Regions from separate parts of the Microbacterium sp. SSM24 genome, predicted to be linked through region 1. Evidence: predicted binding sites of a transcription regulator. Region 1 holds the regulator's gene; the other holds the start of a gene.
What was found. The regulator LexA, encoded in region 1, represses DNA repair genes until DNA is damaged. The targets are predictions, from matches to a motif close to TCGAACANNTGTTCGA.
Positions count from the first base shown of each region.

Region 2: OL358_RS05625 (intein-containing Rv2578c family radical SAM protein) is a predicted target of LexA. The motif match lies at 1,594-1,609, and genes of this name have one in related genera.

Region 1 is NZ_JAPDNQ010000001.1:2,552,572-2,557,872, reverse strand. Features, by position in the region: gene OL358_RS11805 (histidinol-phosphate transaminase) at 1-922, opposite strand, end outside; gene OL358_RS11800 (LysM peptidoglycan-binding domain-containing protein) at 994-1,383, opposite strand; gene lexA (transcriptional repressor LexA) at 1,656-2,336, shown strand; gene OL358_RS11790 (hypothetical protein) at 2,394-3,851, shown strand; gene metE (5-methyltetrahydropteroyltriglutamate--homocysteine S-methyltransferase) at 3,848-5,301, opposite strand, start outside.
Region 2 is NZ_JAPDNQ010000001.1:1,227,118-1,232,418, forward strand. Features, by position in the region: gene OL358_RS05615 (acyl-CoA dehydrogenase family protein) at 1-167, opposite strand, end outside; gene OL358_RS05620 (M15 family metallopeptidase) at 353-1,498, opposite strand; gene OL358_RS05625 (intein-containing Rv2578c family radical SAM protein) at 1,618-3,732, shown strand; gene OL358_RS05630 (alpha/beta fold hydrolase) at 3,738-4,637, opposite strand; gene OL358_RS05635 (TetR/AcrR family transcriptional regulator) at 4,709-5,301, shown strand, end outside.

The sequences.
Region 1 (5,301 bases):
GGTCGTACAGCGCGCGCCAGGTGGCCGCCGGATCGGTGACACCGCCGAAGAGGACGAAGTTCGTCCAGGATGCGTGCGGCGTGTACCCGAGCGCGTCGAGCGTGGCCGAGATGCGGTCGCGCTGCGAGACGATCTCATCGACCATGCTCAGCATCGTGGGAGCGTGACGAAGAGCAGCGGATGCCGCGGCCTGCGTCAGCGCACTCAGGTGGTACGGGAGTCGCACCAGGCGGAGCGCGTCGACGAACGCCGGATCGGCGGCGAGGTAGCCGACGCGGGCGCCTGCGAAGGCGAACGCCTTGCTCATCGTGCGCGACACCACCAGGCGCTCCCGGCCGGGCAGGAGGGTGAGGGCTGACCGTTCGTCGCGGGGCGCGAACTCGAAGTACGCCTCATCGACCACGACGACCCCGGCGGTCGCGTCGTACACCGCTTCGATGACGTCGAGGCCGAGCGGCGTTCCGGTCGGATTGTTGGGGGCGCAGAGGAAGACGACGTCGGGCGCGGCATCCGCCACCTGCACGGCCGCATCGGAGGCGTCGACCGTGTAGTCGGCGCCTCGCGTGCCCGCGATCCACTCGGCGCCGGTGGCGCGCGCGAGGAGGGGGTACATCGAGTAGGTCGGGGCGAAGCCGAACGCTGTGCGTCCTGGCCCCGCGAACGCCTGGAGGACGTGCTGCAGGACCTCATTCGACCCGTTCGCGGCCCAGATCTGCTCGCGCGTGAGACCGTGACCCAGGTAGTCGGCGAATCCTTCGCGAAGCGCGGTGAACTCTCGATCCGGGTAGCGGTTGACATCGCCCAGCGCGAGCGCGAGCGAGTCCATGATGTCGTCGGCGACCTCCTGCGGAACGGGATGCGTGTTCTCGTTCACATTGAGCGCGACCGGCAGCGGCGCCTGCGGCGCGCCGTAGGGCGTCATACCGCGCAGATCATCACGCAGGGGCAGGTCTTCGAGGCGGGGACTCACCCCTCCCATGGTAGAGCGCGGAGTCAGCGCCCTGTGGCGTATTCCGCCGGGATGGCCAGACTCTGCCCCGCCTGGAGCGTCACGCCCTCGAGCGCGTTGAGGCGGACGATGGCATCGACGACGTCACGCGGGTCGGACTGCGGTGCGACCTCTTCTGCGATCGTCCACAGCGAGTCGCCGTACGACACGGTCACCGTCTCGAAGGAGCCGGCCGGCGCGCCTGTGTCGCGGGACGCGAGAGCGGACCCGCCCGAGATCATGGCCACCGCGATCGCGATGATGGCCGGGAGGGCCGCGACCGTCGCCAGCACACGGCGTCCGCGCACCGTCAGACGCAGGCGCGTGCCGCGCCCTGCCGCTGCGAACGCGCGTGCGTTCAGTGCCGGTGATGTCGTGATGCTGATCGCGGTCATGATCTGCTCCTCGTGGTGGGGGGAGGTTCGCATCCGCCGCTCGGCCGGGAGCGGGGGATGCGAACCTCTGTACCGAAGCTATCTTCGATGGTCTAGGATGTCAACAGCCGGATCTGACGACGATCCATCGAACGCGACACGCGGTGACGCTGCCCTGCTCGACGGTCGAAGCCGGATACGGTTTCGATACGAGTACCCCACCACGGGCCTCCGACATTCGAAGACCGCTGCACTCCACGGGGCCTCCGCGGGCAGTGAGACAGGAGCCGGACATGAGCGACGCCACCGGGCGCGAGCGACCGCAGACGCGGCGCCGCAAGAGCCTGAGCGACAAGCAGCGCGCCATCCTCGAGGTCATCCAGCTCTCGATCGTCCGGCACGGCTATCCGCCGAGCATGCGCGAGATCGGCGACGCCGTCGGCCTCAAGTCGCTCTCCAGCGTCACCCACCAGCTCAACCAGCTCGAGCTGAGCGGCTACCTGCGGCGCGACGCCGGCAAGACGCGGGCGATGGAGGTGCTGATCGACCTCCCGGGCCTCGCGACCGAGAATCCGGCCGACTTCGCCCCGTCGGTCGGCGACGCCGCCCTCGTGCCGCTCGTCGGCCGCATCGCCGCAGGTGTGCCGATCACGGCGGAGCAGCAGGTGGAGGAGATCTTCCCGCTTCCCCGGCAGCTCGTCGGCAAGGGCGACCTGTTCATGCTGAAGGTGTCGGGAGAGTCGATGATCGATGCCGCCATCTGCGACGGCGACTGGGTCGTGGTGCGCTCCCAGCCCTCCGCCGACAACGGCGACATCGTCGCGGCGATGCTCGACGGCGAGGCAACGGTCAAGACGTTCCGCCAGCGAGACGGCCACACCTGGCTCCTCCCGCGCAACTCCGCGTTCGAGCCCATCCTCGGCGACGACGCCGTCGTGCTCGGCAAGGTCGTGGCGGTGCTGCGCGCGGTCTGATCACCCGTGGCGGGTGATCCTTAGCGCAGCGGGCCGCCGGTCGGCCAGAATGGCGCCATGAGCGACATCGACACCGCGGACACGCAGGCCCTGACCGCGCGCATCCGCGAGCTGGAGTCCGAGAACGCGCGCCTCGCCGGCGATCCTGGGCCCGCGGCGCGCCGCCCGACAGGCGGCCGGTGGCGCGCGATCGTCTCGGCGATCTGCATCATCGTCGCGGCGATCCTCGTCCCCGTGTCGATCGTCTCGGCGTGGGCGCGTGTGCAGCTGGTCGAGGAGGACGCGTTCGTGGCGACCCTCGCCCCGCTCGTGGATGACGCCGCCGTGCAGGCGATGATCATCGACGAGACGATGGAGGCGGTCAACGCCAAGGTCGACTTCCATGAGCTGACCGCGGACGTGTTCGACGGCATCGCCTCCATCGACGGCTTCCCGCCGCGCGCCGCGCAGGCACTCACCATGCTTCAGGCGCCCGCCGCCGACGGCCTCGAGAACCTCGTCACCACGGCGGTGACCCGCGTCGTGGAGTCGGATGCCTTCTCCGACGTCTGGGCGACGGCCACACGCGCCGCGCACCGAGCCCTCACGACCGCAGCGACGTCGGACGGCGGCGGACTCGTCGTCCGCACCGACGAAGGCGTCGGCATCCAGGTCGGAGCGATCGTCGACAACGTCAAGCAGCGCCTCACCGATCGCGGGGTCAGCGCCGCTCAGCTCATCCCCGCCGTCGACCACGTCGTCATCATCGGCAAGGGCGACAACCTCGCCGCGATCCGCACCGCGTACGCGCTGGCCACGACGCTCGGCTGGTGGCTGCCGGTCATCACCCTCGCACTGTTCGGCCTCGGCATCGCGCTCGCACGGCGACGCAGCGTCGCCGTGCTCGGCACAGGACTCGGCATCGCGATCGGCGCGGGGGCTCTCGCTGCGACGCTAGCGATCGGCGACACTGCGATGGGCATCGTCGCCGGCGATCTCGGCCTCTCCCCCTCGGCGCTCGACGTCATCTACGCACAGCTCGTCGGCTCGATGACCCAGACCGCCGTCGTGCTGAGCGTGCTCGGCGTGTTCGTCGCGATCCTCGGCTGGGCGATGGGACGCTCCCGCGCCGCAGAGGGCGCGCGCGGCGCCGTGCGCGGCATGAACTCGTCCGCTCGGCGCCAGCTCGCCTCTCGCGGACTCGACACCGGCGGCTTCGGCGGGTGGCTCGCGCGCTACAAGGTGCTCGTGCGCACAGTCATCGCAGTCCTCGCGGTGCTGTGGCTCTTCGCGCTGCGACCGCTGTCGTTCGGGGATGTCATCCTCGTGATCGTGGTCGCGTTCGTGGCCGCGTGGATCCTCGAGCTCCTGCAGCGGCGCGCCGAGGAGCACGGCGAGGCGGAGGTCGAGGCGACCGAGGTCATCGATCCCGACGCGGTCGTCGTCGCCGAAGAGGTCGTGGTGGTGGAAACGGCGGATGCCGCGACCGCAGGGGCCGCGGCATCCGCTTCGTCCAAGAAGGGCGCGAAGGGCTAGACCGCCGCACCGACCTTGTCGCGGATCGACCGCGTCGCCTCGATGATGTTGCGCAGGGACTCGACGGTCTCGTCGTAGCCGCGGGTCTTGAGACCGCAGTCCGGGTTGACCCACACCTGGCGCAGCGGCAGCTCGGTCGCGGCGCGGTCGAGCAGGTCGGCGACCTCGGCCACCGACGGCACGCGCGGCGAGTGGATGTCGTACACACCGGGACCGACGCCGTGGGTGAAGCCCGACGCGGCGATGTCGCCGATGACCTCGCCACGACTGCGCGCGGCCTCGATCGACGTGACGTCGGCGTCGAGCGCCGCGATCGCGTCGATGACGACGTCGAACTCCGAGTAGCAGAGGTGCGTGTGCACCTGCGTGGCCTCGGCCGCACCGGCCGTCGCGAGACGGAACGATCCGACCGACCACTCGAGGTACGAGGGCTGAGCGGCCTTCTTGAGCGGGAGCAGCTCGCGCAGCGCCGGCTCATCGACCTGGATGACCGCGATGCCGGCGGCCTCGAGGTCGGCGATCTCGTCGCGCAGGGCGAGTGCGACCTGGTTGGCGGTGTCGGCGAGCGGCTGGTCGTCGCGCACGAACGACCACGCGAGGATCGTCACCGGCCCGGTGAGCATGCCCTTCATGGGCTTCTCGGTGAGCGACTGCGCGAAGGCCGACCATGCGACCGTGATCGGGGCCGGACGCGACACGTCGCCCCACAGGATCGACGGACGCGTCGCGCGCGAGCCGTACGACTGCACCCACCCGTTCTCGGTCACGTCGAAGCCGTCGAGGTTCTCGGCGAAGTACTGCACCATGTCGTTGCGCTCGGCTTCGCCGTGAACGAGCACGTCGAGCCCGAGATCCTCCTGCAGCGTGACGACGCGCGCGATCTCGTCGCGGAGGAACTGCTCGTACTCCTCGGTCGTGATCTCGCCCTTGCCGTGGCGGGCTCGTGCACGGCGGATGTCGCCCGTCTGCGGGAACGACCCGATGGTCGTCGTCGGCAGCACGGGGAGGCCGAGCGCGGCATCCTGAGCCGTTACGCGCGCCTCGTAGTCGCCACGATCGAAGTCGCTCTCGGTGAGGGCTGCGGCACGCTCGCGCACGGCACCGTCGCGCACGCCCGGGGCGCTCTGACGGTCGGCGAGAGCAGCGGATGCCGCAGCCACGTCCTCGGCGATGGCGGGAGCTCCCTCGGCGAGGCCGCGGGCGAGGGTGACGACCTGCCCCGTCTTCTGGTCAGCGAAGGCGAGCCACGAGGCGAGGCGCGGATCGAGGGCGGACTCGTCGGCGACGTCGTGCGGAACGTGCTGCAGCGACGTCGAGGTGCCGGCCGAGACCTGCGCTGCGCCGAGCTCCTGCAGCGCCTCGAGCGTGGCCCATGCGCCGGCCAGATCGCCGCGCCAGATGTTGCGGCCGTCGATCACGCCGCCCACGAGGACCTTGCCCTCGATGCCGG
Region 2 (5,301 bases), 1.3 Mb from region 1:
GACAGGCCGATGATGCCGGCCTCGCCGGCCGCGAGCATCGTGGCCCGGTCGACTTCGCCGTCGGCGTCCCACTGCCTGCGCTTCTCGTCGGTCGCGTAGCGCTTGATGAACTCCTTGACGACGTCGCGGAACGCCTCGTGGTCCTCGTCGTAGATGTCGCGCTCCATGTGCGCCTCCCTCTCGTCTTCGAGCGGACGCCCGCGCCGTCGATACGGCGTGGACACGGGCGACCCCTCCTCGAATCCTAAGGGTGAGGTCCGACTTCGCCGGCCGCGATGTGGGATCGGATCCTAAAGTCCCTGGAACTCAGTACCGCGATTTGTCGGATGCCTCCAGCCGGGCATCCGCGCACTCAGCCGACGTAGGCGGGCGCGGGCGGAAGGCCGAAGAACTCCTCGAGCGAGGTCCAGCCGCCGTCGTGGTAGGCACGGGCGAGCTCCGGTCCGATGTAGCGCAGATGCCACGGCTCGGGCAGGTACCCGGTCACGTCCGTCGCGCCGTCGACGTAGCGGACGATCCAGCCGTACTCCCACGAGTGCGCCTCGACCCACTCCCCCTGCGCGGAGCCCGCGAGGTCGTCGAGGGTTCCGCACGGTCCGGCGCAGGGCACGACGTCTCCGCTCAATCCGGACTGGTGCTCGCTGTACCCGGGTCGGGCGCTGACGAGATCGGCGCCCTCCACGCCGCGCGCATCGACGTGGCGGCCGTAGGTCGCCATCTGCGAGTTGAAGGACCGGAAGCCGCTCAGGAGGGCGATCTCGCCGACGCCGGCCTCGCGCGCGCCGGTCACCATCGCGGTGAGGGCGCCCGAGGCATCCGCCCGCAGTGATCCGCCCTCGAGGCTGCGCACGCCCTCGGGGAACATCATGTCGGCCGGCCAGTAGTCCACGGGGTCGAACTGGAGGGTCTTGTTGATGACGACCCAGAGCCGTGTCGGGTCGGTGAGGTCGACGCAGGGCGCAGCGCCTCCGGCAACGGCGATGCGGAACCACTCGGCACCGCCGGCCGCCTCGATCGCACCGGCGTCGTCGCTCGCCTCGAGAGCGGCGATCACGGCCGGATCGGCGCAGATGTCCGTCGACACCGGCGTCTGCTCGACGGTCGGGACGGGAAGCTCCGACACGGGCGGCGGAGCGGCGGCCACGTGCGCGGCGGCCGCGGCGGAGTCATCGGGCGCTGCGCCGGACACCATGCCCGTGACGGCCGCGGCCGCGCCGACGAGCAGCGCGCCGGCGGCGACGACAGCGGCGATCACGCCGACGCGAGCGATCCTGCGCGGGCGGGCGTGCCGGGTCGGGCCGTCCGCTTCCCCCGGTGCGGGCGTCGCACCTCGCGCCCGCGACGTGGCCGCAGCATCCGCGCCGACGAGATCGTCGGGAAGCACGAACGGGGAGAACGACGTCGAATCCGTCGTGCGGGCACGCCGATCACCCTCGTCGCGCAGGGCTCTCGCGGCGCGACGAGACAGGGGGGAGTCGGGCGGTCCGGGGGCCGTCACAGGTCACATTCTGGACCCTGCACCGGCGAGACGCCGAATGGCGCGGCATCCCTCATCGTTTTTCCTACTCTCCGACTCTCGTGGTTGACAGAGTATCGAACATCTGTTCCCATAGAGTCATGCGGTGGCAGGGGCAGGAACTGGGGGTGGCGGATGCCGCGGCCCTGCCCGGTCTCGAGCACCTCAACGGTCTCGTCCGATCGGTGACCACGCCCGACTTCGCGGGCGTCACGTTCCATGAGGTGCTGTGCAAGTCCGCGCTCAACCACGTTCCCGGCGCCTCCGCGATGCCGTTCGACTGGACCGTGAACCCCTACCGCGGCTGCAGTCATGCCTGCGTTTATTGCCTGCATCCCGACACCGCGATCCTGATGGCCGACGGACGCACGAAGCTCCTCCGCGAGATCAGCGTGGGCGATGTGGTCGTCGGCACCCGTCGCGACGGCGCATACCGGCGCTACACGCCCTCGGTCGTGGCGGCGAAGTGGGGAACGCGCAAGCCCGCGTATCGCGTCACCCTCAGCGACGGGACCGAGATCGTTGCCAGCGGCGACCATCGCTTCCTGACCGATCGCGGGTGGAAGTACGTCCAGCCGGCTCAGAGCGGTCAGCGCCCCTTCCTGACGTTGAACAACCGTCTGCTCGGGTTCGGCACGGGAGGTGCGCCGACTGCGCCGGCGGAGACATCGGACTACCGCACCGGTTATCTGTGCGGCATGGTCCGCGGCGACGGCATGATGCTCCGCCGGGACTACCCGCGAACGAACGGCGGGAGCTACACGGCGTACATGTTCCGCCTCGCGCTCGCCGATCGTGAGGCGCTCGACCGATCGCACGCCTACCTGACGGCCGCCGGGGTCACACTGCGATCGCACTCGTTCGCCGCCGCGACGCCCACCCGGCGCGCGATGGACGCGATTCTGTCGTCACGGCGAGCCGACCACGAGCTCATCACCTCGATCGTGGAGTGGCCGACCACGCCCTCGCTGGAGTGGTCACGCGGATTCCTGGCCGGCGTCTTCGATGCGGAGGGCAGTTGCAGTCGCGGCATCCTCCGCATCTCGAACAAGAGCCCGCGGGTGCTTCTCGCCATCACCGCGGCCTTCCGCGCGCACGGGTTCGAGTTCGCCACTGAGCCGGCGCGTGAGAACGGGGTCGTCAGCATCCGGCTCACAGGGGGGCTGTCGGCGAGGCGTCGATTCTTCGACCTGACCCAGCCCGCCATCACACGCACGCTCGACATGATCGGCGCGGCGGTGAAGACCACGACCCCGCTGCACGTCATTGCGATCGAGGAGCTCGGCGCGACCATCGACATGATCGACATCACGACATCGACGGGCGACTTCGTGGCGAACGGGGTGATCAGTCACAACTGCTTCGCCCGGGGAACGCACGAGTACCTCGAACTCGACGCAGGGCGCGACTTCGACTCACAGGTCGTCGTCAAGATCAACGTGGCCGACGTGCTGGGGCGGGAACTCCGGCGCGGCACCTGGACGCGGCAGCCGGTCATGCTCGGCACGAACACCGATCCGTACCAGCGCGCTGAGGGCCGCTACAAGCTCATGCCCGGCATCATCGGCGCCCTGACCGAGTCGGGCACGCCGTTCTCGATCCTCACGAAGGGCACGCTGCTGCGGCGCGATCTGCGGCTGCTGACGGACGCCGCGCACCACGTCGACGTGTCGCTCGCGATGTCGATCGCGGTGTTCGACGAGACCCTCCAGCACCTGATCGAGCCGGGCACGCCGACGGCGGCCGCCCGGCTCGACACAGTGCGCGCGGCGACCGAAGCAGGATTCCGCGTCACGGTCTTCCTCATGCCGATCATTCCGCACCTCACCGACTCGATCGCGGCGATCGACGAGGCGCTCACCCGCATCAGAGCCGCCGGCGCGGTGCGGGTGGTCTACGGGGCGCTGCACCTGCGTCCCGGCGCGAAGCAGTGGTTCATGGAGTGGCTCGCGAGGGAGCATCCGGAACTCATGTCGTCGTACCTCGGCCTCTACCCCGGCGCGTCGACCACGGCGCCGAAGGCCTACCGGGCGTGGCTCGCCAAGCGCGTGCGGCCGCTGCTGCGCGTCCACGGTCTCGACGGCCGCGCCGAAGACGATCACCCGCGGGGTACTCCGGTGTCCGGACTCGCCGCGCGCGCGGATGCCCGGGCTGCGGGTGTCGTCACGACCTCACGCGGCCGAGCTGCGGCATCCGGTGAGCCACGGCTGTTCTGAACGGATCAGTTCGCCGCGCGCACGGTGTGCGGCTGCAGGATCGTCGACCGCTCCCCGACGAATGCCACGATCGCGTCGAGCACCGGATCGGCGGTCAGCACCAGGTTGTGCCCGAACCCCCTCGTCGTCACGGTGCGGGCCGTCGGCTGGGCGGCGGCGATGCGCGCGAGTTCGCCGAACGGCACGATGCGATCGCCCTCGTCGTGCACCGCGAGCAGCGGCATCGACGGCGGAAGTGCTCGCCGCAGCGGCGACAACCGCGCGAAAGGATCGCTCTCACCGGGGAAGTAGCGTGCGGCGAACCGCTCGCGGAGTGCGGCGGAGGTGCGCTCGTCGTACCCGAGCATCGTCCGAAACTGCGCCAGCAGCAGATCGGCGTCACCGGGCGCGGCGATCGTCACCACCCGGTCGGCCTGCACGCCCTCCGCGATCGCGACGAGGGTCGCCAGCCCGCCGAAGGAGTGGCCGATCACCGAGTGGATCCGCCCGTGGCTGCGCTGCAGCGCAGCGAGCGCGTCGATCCAGTCCACGAGATACGTCCCGCGGCCGTCCGACTCGCCGTGTGCGGGCGCGTCGAACGCCACGACGTGCCAGCCGTCCGACACCAGTTCGCGCACGAGCGTCGCGAACTGCGAGGCGCGGCCGTTCCAGCCGTGGGCGAGCACGACGAGGTTCGTCCCGTGCCCCCATTCGTAGACGGCGAGGTCGACGCCGCGCCGATCCACGCCGGGGATGCGGATCGCCGACCGCCGCGCCACCTCCATCGTCGAGCGGTCGTCCGGATGCACCGGACGCGGACGCGCGACGTGCGCGAAGAGCGGCAGCGCGAGGGCCGCGCCCCAGCGAGGCGACAGCCGCCCGGCGGTGCGAACCATCTGTCCGGCGGTGGCGAGAACGAGATCCATGACGGCTCCGATGCAAGGTTTACGTACGATCGTTCGTTTTAATACGAACGATCGTACGGTAACCTCGTCCCATGACGCAAGAGCTCCGCGACGGCCGCCGCGCCCGTGGCGACGAATCGCGCCGCGTGATCCTGGCCCACGCGATCGACGCCGCCTCGGTCGACGGACTCGAGGGGCTCACGATCGGGCGGCTGGCGGATGCCGCGGGGCACAGCAAAAGCGGAGTGGCGACCCTGTTCGGCTCGAAGGAGCAGCTGCAGCTCGCGACGGTCGCCGCCGCGCGCGACGTATTCGTCGAACGCGTCGTCGCACCGGCCCGCGCCGAATCCGAACGGGGTCTGAGCCGCGTCTGCGCACTCATCTCGTCGTGGCTCGCGTACTCCTCCGGGCGTGTCTTCCGCGGTGGATGCTTCTTCGCGGCGACGTCGGTCGAGTTCGACTCACGGCCCGGCCCGGTGCGCGATGCCGTCATGGCCGCCTCGACCGCCTGGGAGGACTACCTGACCGCCTCGATCGAGCACGCGATGGCCGCCGGCGAGCTCCCCGGTCTGGATGACGCTCGGCAGCTCACGTTCGAGATCGTCTCGTTCCTCGAGGCGGCGAACACGCGATCGCTCCTCCACGGCAGCGCCGAGCCGTACGACCGCGCCGCGACGGCGCTGCG